Regions from separate parts of the Enterobacter sp. TMH.L2 genome, predicted to be linked through region 2. Evidence: predicted binding sites of a transcription regulator. Region 2 holds the regulator's gene; each other region holds the start of a gene.

Region 1 (3,279 bases), 1.3 Mb from region 2:
GTGGTGGTTTTACCGCTGCCCAGAAAGCCGGTAATTAAATTCGTTTTTGTCACGGTGACTCCGGGGGTTTACTGCCTGCAAACCACGTCAATCTATCAGTGATTATTCATTATTTACGCTGACTATCCTGACGACAACCCGGAGAAAAGAGAAGCCTTAACGCGGCTTACCGCACGGTAAGACCACGTTAAGCGCATTGATTGTTAACTTAAGCGCAAGTTTTCGACCGCGCCGCGTGCGCCCAGGCGGATGAGTTGCTGCCAGGCTTGCCGCACGTTTTCGACAAATTTTTCGTTTTTGGGCAGGTCATCACCAAAAATTTCGTTCAGGCTGAGGAGGGCGCTGACGCGTTCGTTTTCGCCGCTGTCGCTCACCAGCATCTGGATTTTGCCCTGGAGCGGATCGCGAACGTCAATCGCATGGCCCTGTTCGTCGAGGCCGCTAACGTAGCGCATCCAGCCTGCGATCCCGAGCGCCAGGCATGGCCAACTGCTCCCGTTTGCCAGATGCCAGCGCACGCTTTCCAGCCAGCGCTGAGGAAGCTTCTGACTGCCGTCCATGGCGATTTGCCAGGTTCGGTGCTTCAGCGCCGGATTTGCGAACCGCTCGAGCAGGCTGGCGGCGTACTGATTCAGGTCGATGCCCCGAATGTTCAGCGTCACCGCCTGCTCCTGCAGCATCAGGTGCTTTGCTGCACGGGCAAAATGTTCGTCAGCCATACAATCATTAATATGCGGATAATCGGCGAGGTAGCCGAGATAAGCCATAAATGAGTGGCTGCCGTTGAGCATCCGCAGCTTCATCTGCTCGTAGGGCACCACATCGTCAACCATTTCCACCCCGACGGCTTCCCATTCCGGGCGTCCGGCGACGAAATTATCTTCGACGACCCACTGAATAAACGGCTCGGCGGCAATGGCGCAGGGGTCTTGTACGCCCAGTATTTCCGCAATTTCCTGCAGCGATTCCTCCGTGGCCGCCGGAACAATGCGGTCGACCATGGTGCTGGGGAAGGTGACTTCTTTGGCAATCCATTCTGTCAGCCCGGCGCTTCGACTCGCGGCCATACCCAGCACGGCCTGGCGAACCAGGTGCCCGTTATCAGGAATGTTATCGCAGGATAAGACCGTAAACGGGCTTAGCCCACGCTCACGGCGACGGCTTAACGCCTCCACAAGTATTCCTGGTACGGAATGCGGAGACTCCGGCGACGCCAGATCGTGAATAATCCGCTCATTGGTGGAATCAAGTTTTCCGCTGGCGGGATCGATGCAGTAGCCTTTTTCGGTCACGGTCAGGGAGACAATGGCGACCTGCGGTTCACAAAACTTCTCTATGATGGCTTCCATGCCATCCAGCCTCGCATTCAGGCATTCTTTCACGGCACCGATGACCCGCGCCTGGTTTCCCGCCGCCCCTTTTTCCAGCACCGTGAAAAGATGATCCTGTTGCCTGAGATCGTGCATCAGCTTATCGCCGTTAAACAGGCTGATCTCACAGATCCCCCAGTCGCCGCCCAGTTTGTTGAGCACCCGATCGGTGAGCAGGGCCTGATGCGCACGGTGGAAAGCGCCAAACCCAAAATGCACGATACGGGTTTTCAGCGCGCGGCGGTCATAGTTTGGCCGTTGAACGGTATCCGGAAGTGAAGCAGTGGCAAGGGTATCCATAGAGTCGCATCCTGTGTAGGGAGGTGGAAATCTATGCAGTGTAAAGCTGTATGACAGGAAATAAAATTGGTCTGTTTAGTTAATCACTTTTGTGTGATGTAGGTCTGATAATAAAGCAGGATGATGTAATTGGTATAATAACTTTGGTTGTGAGAACAAAAAAAACGCTCCCGAAGGAGCGTCATTTATTATTAGTCTGCGCGGCCCATAGAGCGTTTTTCTGCGATATGAATGCGGATTTTTTCCCCGGCAACCATGTATTCCGGCACCTGAATCACCAGGCCGGTGGACAGCGTTGCTGGCTTGGTACGGGAGCTGGCGGAAGCGCCTTTGATGCCCGGAGCCGTTTCGATGATTTCCAGATCCACGGTCTGCGGCAGCTCCAGCGCCAGCAGCTGGCCGTCCCAGGTCAGCACCTGCATGTCCGGCATACCGCCTTCGGGAATGAACTGCAGCTCTTCTTCGATCTGGTCTTTGGTGAAGATGTACGGCGTGTAATCTTCTTTATCCATGAACACATATTCGTTGCCGTCGATATAGGAGAAGTCAACGAAGCGGCGGGTCAGGGTGATAGTGTCAACGATATCATCACCTTTGAAGCGCTCTTCCACTTTCTGCCCGGTGCGAACATCGGAGAAACGCATCTTGTACAGGGTTGCTGCGCCGCGTGCGCTGGGAGCCTGGATATCAATGTCTTTAACAATCAGCAGCTTGCCGTTGTAATTGAGTACCATGCCTTTTTTGATTTCGTTAGCTCTTGCCATCGGTGTTTCCTGTCAAAAATTGAGATGCGAAAATATTGCGTCAAAGTACTCGTGAGGCGCGTTTCAGGCAAGTGGATTTAATAAAGAAGCACAAAAGTAAGGGGCTTAAGGCAAGCGTGCCGACAACATCCTGCTTTGCCGACACGCCGGTGGCTTAACGCGCCTTAGCCGCGGCCATCCTTAGGCGCTAAGAAATAGAAAGCAAATGGCAGCGAACATAGAATAGTGAACATGATCGTGTAGATAGTGACCCACGCGCCCTGCATGATAAACATGTCCAGCGTCCACTGTTCCATTGGCCAGTTGTACTGCTCTTCCACGCCTTCAAAGGTCACCTTCGAAATAAGCGACACGACAATAGTGAAAACGATGGCAACCGCGATAAGGAACTTTTTACCTTCCGGCGTACGAAGTTTTGCAAGCATATCAGCCTCCTGGCTGGGAAATGATTAAGCGTAATGGCCCCGACAACCGGGGCCAGGTAATTAAAACGTGACGTTCACTTTGCCCCAGACCGTCCGGCCTGGTTCATTGACCGGGGTATTGGACGAATAGCCAAAGCTGCTGTTGCCCGCCAGGTTCAAGTGTTCGCTGTAGGTTTTGTTCAACAGATTATCGACCCCTGCGCTGAGCTTGATGGCTTTGCTTAGACGGTAAGCCGCGTTGGCGGAAAAAATCGCAAAGCTGCTGCTTTTATCGAAGTCTTTCCCGACCACGTTACCCTCATTCAGCGCCACGCGATGCTGGCCGCTGACCAGCCGCAGCAGGCCGGTGCTGCTCCAGTCTCCTCGCTCCCAGGTCAGGCCGAAGCGTGTTTCCAGCGGGGCTATTTGCGGCAGCGGCTG
Region 2 (3,279 bases):
CGTTTGCCGCGCGAGCCATTCCGTCGCTGGACGAAAGCTTCGTGGTCATTCACTTCCGTGGGCTGGACGACATCGACTTCCCTTATCTGCTGGCAATGTTGCAGGGGTCGTTTATCTCCCACATCAATACATTGGTGGTACCGGGCGGGAAAATGGGGCTGGCGATGGAGCTGATCATGGCCCCGCTGGTGCAGCGGCTGGCAGAAGGCAGGAAAATTGCCTGATGGCGTAAGGGCGGTCTGTATACCGCCCTTTTCTACTTAGGTTTCAATAATTTCGTAGCTGTGGCTAATCTCTGCGGCTTTCTCCAGCATCAACGTCACCGAGCAATATTTCTCTGCGGTCAGCTCAACGGCGCGGGCAACCGCACTTTCTTTCAGCTCTTTCCCGGTCACAACAAAATGCAAATGAATGCGGGTGAACAGACGAGGTGCTTCTTCACGACGTTCGGAAGTCAGTTTCACCTCACAATCCGTCACATCATGGCGGCCTTTTTGCAGAATCGACACCACGTCAATTGAGCTACAACCGCCCGCGGCCATCAGCAGCATTTCCATCGGGCTTGGCGCTTTATCCCCGGAGTCCCCGTCCATCAGAATTTGGTGGCCAGAAGCGGATTCGCCGAGGAAGGTCATGCCTTCCACCCATTTAACACGTGCCTGCATTTTACCTACTCCCGTAATAAAAATTTCTTTCAGATTACGCGTCTACGTGAAAACTGGCAACGTAAGGCGATCCAGGTCATGCTGAAACGAGACAATACAAGACACTAACCAAAAGCTATGCTAAAACAATCCGGATGCTGCTGCGATACAGAGACGTTTATGCCGTAAGCAGAGGAAACGACTAATTACAGGCCGCAGGGTTAACCTGCCCGCCAGCTCCCAGGGCTTGGGAAAATTTCACGATTGCAACGCCAGACAAGAGGTTCCGCGTCTTGTCTTTGGTAGCCAGTTTATAACAGAGGATAACCGCGCATGGTGCTTGGCAAACCGCAAACAGACCCGACTCTCGAATGGTTCTTGTCTCATTGCCACATTCATAAGTATCCGTCGAAGAGCACGCTGATTCACCAGGGTGAAAAGGCGGAGACGCTGTACTACATCGTCAAAGGCTCCGTAGCTGTTCTGATTAAAGATGAAGAAGGCAAGGAGATGATCCTTTCTTATCTGAATCAGGGTGATTTCATTGGTGAATTAGGTTTGTTCGAAGAAGGCCAGGAGCGTAGCGCCTGGGTTCGCGCCAAGTCAGCCTGTGAAGTAGCTGAAATTTCCTATAAAAAATTCCGTCAGCTGATTCAGGTCAACCCGGACATCCTGATGCGTCTTTCTTCCCAGATGGCGCGCCGCCTGCAGGTAACTTCTGAGAAAGTTGGCAACCTCGCCTTCCTCGACGTGACCGGCCGCATTGCTCAGACGCTGCTGAACCTGGCTAAACAGCCGGATGCCATGACCCACCCGGACGGGATGCAAATCAAAATCACCCGCCAGGAAATCGGTCAGATCGTGGGCTGCTCCCGCGAAACCGTTGGCCGTATTCTGAAAATGCTGGAAGATCAGAACCTCATTTCCGCCCACGGTAAAACGATTGTCGTTTACGGCACCCGTTAATTAGCCCTTATAAAGGCGTGTCGCTTCGGTAACACGCCTTTTTTGTCTCTACAATTCAGGCTATGTGGAAGAGATTAATTTACCACCCAGAAGTTAACTACGCGCTGCGGCAAACGCTGGTGCTGTGTCTTCCCGTGGCTGTCGGCCTGCTGCTTGGCAGCCTGCAAAACGGCCTTCTCTTCTCGTTAGTTCCCGCCTGCTGCAACATTGCCGGGCTGGACACGCCGCACAAGCGCTTCTTCAAACGATTGATCATCGGCGGCAGTCTGTTCGCTCTCAGCAGCCTTATCCTGCAGCTTCTGCTGCTTTACACCCACATCCCGCTGCCGGCGATATTGATCGTCATGGCTCTGCTGCTCGGTGTGACGGCAGAAATCAGCTCACTTCACGCCCGCCTGCTGCCCGCATCGCTGATCGCCGCTATTTTTACGCTCAGCATGGCCGGGAATATGCCGATCTGGAAGCCCATGGTGCTCTATATCTTCGGCACCATCTGGTACGGCGCCTTCAACTGGTTCTGGTTCCGGCTATGGCGTGAACAACCGCTCAGGGAGTCGCTCAGCCTGCTGTACCGCCAGTTGGCAGATTACTGCGAAGCAAAGTACAGCCTGCTGACCCAGCATACCGACCCGGAAAAAGCGCTGCCGCCGCTGCTGGCCCGCCAGCAAAAAGCCGTCGACCTGATCACTACCTGCTACCAGCAGCTGCATATGCTATCGGCCAACCAGCAAAACGGCTACAAGCGTCTGTTACGCGCTTTCCAGGTTGCGCTGGATCTGCAGGAACACATTTCGGTTAGCCTGCATCAGCCTGAAGAGGTGCAAAAACTGGTCGAGCAAAGCCATGCGGAAGCCGTGATCCGCTGGAATGCTCAAACCATCGCCGCGCGCCTGCGCGTGCTGGCAGACGATATTCTTTACCACCGCTATCCAACGCGCTTTACCATGGATAAGCAGATCGACGCCCTGGAAAAAATCGCCCGCCAGAATCCGGACAATCCAGTGGGGCAGTTCTGCCATTACCACTTCAGCCGCATTGCCCGGGTACTGAAAACCCAGCGGCCGCTGTACGTGAGGGATTTAATGGAGGACAGGGAACGCCGTTTACCGTTTTTCCCGGCCCTGAAAAGCTATCTCTCGTTTAAATCCTCCGCTTTGCGCAGCTCCGCGCGCTTAGGTGTGATGCTGACCATTGCCAGCCTGCTGGGCTCCTTCTTACACCTGCCAAAGCCGTATTGGATCCTAATGACGGTGATGTTCGTGACGCAAAACGGCTACGGTGCAACGCGGGTGCGCATTGTTCACAGGGCGGCAGGTACCATGGCAGGGCTGTGTATCGCGGGTATCACCCTGCACTTCCACGTCCCGGACAGCTACACCCTGCTGGCGATGTTAATGATTACGCTGGTGAGTTACCTGTTTATCCGCAAAAGCTACGGTTGGGCCACCATTGGCTTCACCGTCACGGCGGTATATACCCTGCAGCTCATCACCCTCAGCGCCGAGAGTTACATTATTCCCAGGCTGATAGACACTCTGCTCGGCTGCCTGATCGCCTTTGGCGGCATGATCTGGCTGTGGCCACAGTGGCAAACCGGCCTGCTGCGTCAGAACGCCCACGACGCGCTGGAGGCGGACCAGGACGCTATTCGGCTGATATTGAGCAACGA
Region 3 (3,279 bases), 1.2 Mb from region 2:
ATTACCCCATCGCACTTCTCGGGTGACAGGCGTTAACCTCACATGAAAGACATTGATTCCCTTATCAGCAATAATGAACTTTGGTCAAAAATGCTGGTTGAGGAAGACCCCGGTTTCTTCGAAAGACTTGCCCAGGCACAAAAACCTCGCTTTCTCTGGATTGGCTGCTCCGACAGCCGTGTTCCCGCCGAACGACTTACCGGCCTGGAGCCAGGCGAACTCTTTGTTCACCGTAACGTGGCAAACCTCGTTGTTCATACCGATCTGAATTGCCTTTCCGTTGTGCAGTACGCTGTAGACGTCCTTGAAGTTGAGCACATTATTATCTGCGGTCACTACGGCTGCGGCGGCGTTCAGGCTGCGGTAGAAAACCCGGAGCTGGGCCTAATTAACAACTGGCTGCTGCACATTCGCGACCTGTGGTTCAAGCATAGTTCGCTCTTAGGGGAACTGGCACCGGAACAGCGGATGGACACGCTCTGCGAATTGAACGTCATGGAGCAGGTATACAACATCGGCCATTCCACCATCATGCAGTCTGCCTGGAAACGCGGCCAGAAAGTCACGGTTCACGGCTGGGTCTACGGTATTCACGACGGGCGCCTGCGCGACCTTGAAGTGACGGCCACCAGCCGCGAGTCACTCGAGCAGGGCTACCGCAGCGGCATAGCCAACCTGAAGAATACCCACCATAGCCACCGGAATCGCGCAGCTTCGCAATAATTCCGTGAAATGTGGATAGCAAAAAGGGCCTTTTAAGGCCCTTTTTTGTTAGCTTACGACGATTGATTACTCGTCCAGCATCACCACTTTGCCAACGAACGGCAGGTGGCGATAGCGCTGGGCATAGTCGATGCCGTAGCCAACGACGAATTCGTCTGGGATAGAGAAGCCAACGTATTCAACGTTAACATTCACTTCGCGGCGCGTCGGCTTGTCCAGTAGCGTACAAATGGCCAGAGATTTGGGTTCACGCAGGCTCAGGATCTCGCGCACTTTACTCAGGGTGTTGCCGGAGTCGATGATATCTTCCACGATCAGCACATCTTTCCCACGGATATCTTCGTCCAGATCTTTCAGGATCTTCACGTCGCGAGTGGTGGACATGCCGCTGCCGTAGCTTGAAGCGGTCATAAAATCGACTTCATGGGAAACCTGAACTTCACGGCACAGATCCGCCATAAACATAAATGAACCACGCAGTAGACCCACCAGCACCATGTCACTGCCGCTGTCGCGATAGTGTTCGGTGATTTGACGACCCAGTTCAGCGACACGGGCTTTGATCTCCGCTTCCGGGATCATCACTTCAACAGTATGTTTCATATCTCTAACCATATGATTTAAAAACAAATCATTTAATGCTGGTTCACCTGCAGCCAACACAAAATAGTGAGGCGTGGAGTATACCAGCAAATCGCCTTCACATCCCCACTTCAAAAAAAAGCCATAAATGTGACAACCATCACACTTGTTAATAACTATAATTAAATGCTATCAAAACTTTATGAGTGTGATAATTGTGAAAATAAATAAAACCGGATCGCAACTATTTGTGACCCTCTCGGCCCTCTTTGCTGTACTTTGCGGGCTCTATTTACTCTTTGGCGGGATATGGTTAGTGGCTATAGGCGGGTCGTGGTATTACCCGATCGCCGGCCTGGTGATGCTCGGCGTCGCCTGGCTGCTGTGGAAGAGCAAAGCCTCCGCGCTTTGGCTCTACGCGGCCCTGCTGCTGTGTACGATGGCCTGGGGCGTCTGGGAAGTCGGCTTCGACTTCTGGGCGCTGACGCCGCGCTGCGACGTGCTGGTGTTCTTCGGCGTCTGGCTTCTGCTGCCGTTTGTGTATCGCCGCCTGGTGATTCCAGCAAGCGGCGCGGCAGCATCGCTGGTGGTTTCCCTGCTGATTACCGCCGTTGTGCTGGTCTGGGCGGGCTTTAACGACCCGCAAGAGATCAACGGCACGCTGAATCTGGATAATGCCGCAGCTACCGCTGAGTCTTCCATTCCTGATGCCGACTGGCCAGCTTATGGCCGCAATCAGGAAGGGCAGCGTTTCTCTCCGCTCAAGCAGATCACCACGCAGAACGTGGGCCAGTTGAAGGAAGCCTGGCGTTTCCAGACCGGCGACGTGAAGCGTGCTACCGACCCGGGTGAAATCACCAACGAAGTCACCCCGATCAAAATCCGCGATATGCTTTACCTGTGTACCGCCCACCAGCAGCTGTTCGCACTGGATGCCTCCACCGGGAAAGAAAAGTGGAAATTTGACCCTCAGTTAAATACCGACCCTTCGTTCCAGCACGTGACCTGCCGTGGCGTTTCTTACCACGAAGCCACCGCGGATAACGCCCCTGCGGATGTAGTGGCCGACTGTCCTCGCCGCATCCTTCTGCCGGTGAACGATGGCCGCCTGTTCGCGCTCAACGCCGATACCGGCAAGCTGTGTGAGAGCTTTGCAAACAAAGGTATTCTGAACCTGCAGACCAACCAGCCGGTGACTACGCCAGGTATGTACGAGCCGACTTCACCGCCTATCGTGACCGACAAGGTGATTGTGATTGCCGGGGCAGTGACCGACAACTTCTCTACCCGTGAGCCTTCCGGCGTTATCCGTGGTTTTGACGTTAATACCGGTAAACTGCTGTGGGCGTTTGACCCTGGCGCGAAAGATCCAAACGCTATCCCGGATGACGAGCATCATTACACGCTGAACTCGCCGAACTCGTGGGCTCCGGCGGCATATGATGCAAAACTGGATCTGGTTTACCTGCCGATGGGCGTGACCACGCCAGACATCTGGGGCGGCAACCGCACGCCTGAGCAGGAACGCTACGCCAGCAGCATCGTGGCGCTGAATGCCACCACCGGTAAGCTGGCCTGGTCCTATCAGACCGTCCACCACGACCTGTGGGATATGGACATGCCTGCCCAGCCAACGCTGGCGGATATCACCGACAAAAACGGCAACAAAGTGCCGGTGGTGTACGCTCCGGCTAAAACTGGCAACATTTTTGTTCTGGACCGCCGCGACGGTAAATTAGTGGTGCCAGCCCCGGAGCAGCCTGTTCCGCAGGGTGCCGCCAAAGGCGACCATGTTTCCCCTACCCAACCATTCTCCGAGCTGACCTTCCGTCCGAAGAAAGATCTGAGCGGGGCGGATATGTGGGGCGCGACCATGTTCGATCAGTTGGTCTGCCGCGTGATGTTCCACAGCATGCGCTATGAAGGCATCTTTACCCCGCCTTCCGAAAAGGGGACGCTGGTGTTCCCGGGCAA

The links. Region 2 encodes CRP, which controls carbon source genes, mostly activating them, when cyclic AMP is high. Its sites were predicted from a motif close to ATGTGANNNNNNTCACAT; they were not measured.
Region 1: a site for CRP is predicted at 1,762-1,779, ahead of ACREYP_RS07085 (mannitol dehydrogenase family protein). Genes of this name have one in related genera too.
Region 3: a site for CRP is predicted at 1,454-1,471, ahead of hpt (hypoxanthine phosphoribosyltransferase). Genes of this name have one in related genera too.

Annotation. Positions count from the first base shown of each region.
Region 1 is NZ_CP193791.1:1,479,034-1,482,312, forward strand. It holds gene ACREYP_RS07080 (CobW family GTP-binding protein) at 1-53, opposite strand, end outside; gene ACREYP_RS07085 (mannitol dehydrogenase family protein) at 204-1,670, opposite strand; gene yeiP (elongation factor P-like protein YeiP) at 1,862-2,434, opposite strand; gene ACREYP_RS07095 (DUF2534 family protein) at 2,599-2,859, opposite strand; gene ACREYP_RS07100 (TonB-copper family protein) at 2,920-3,279, opposite strand, start outside.
Region 2 is NZ_CP193791.1:226,975-230,253, reverse strand. It holds gene ACREYP_RS01050 (phosphoribulokinase) at 1-224, shown strand, start outside; gene ACREYP_RS01045 (OsmC family protein) at 261-665, opposite strand; gene crp (cAMP-activated global transcriptional regulator CRP) at 978-1,610, shown strand; gene ACREYP_RS01035 (YccS/YhfK family putative transporter) at 1,673-3,279, shown strand, end outside.
Region 3 is NZ_CP193791.1:3,857,760-3,861,038, forward strand. It holds gene can (carbonate dehydratase) at 43-723, shown strand; gene hpt (hypoxanthine phosphoribosyltransferase) at 790-1,326, opposite strand; gene ACREYP_RS18515 (glucose/quinate/shikimate family membrane-bound PQQ-dependent dehydrogenase) at 1,508-3,279, shown strand, end outside.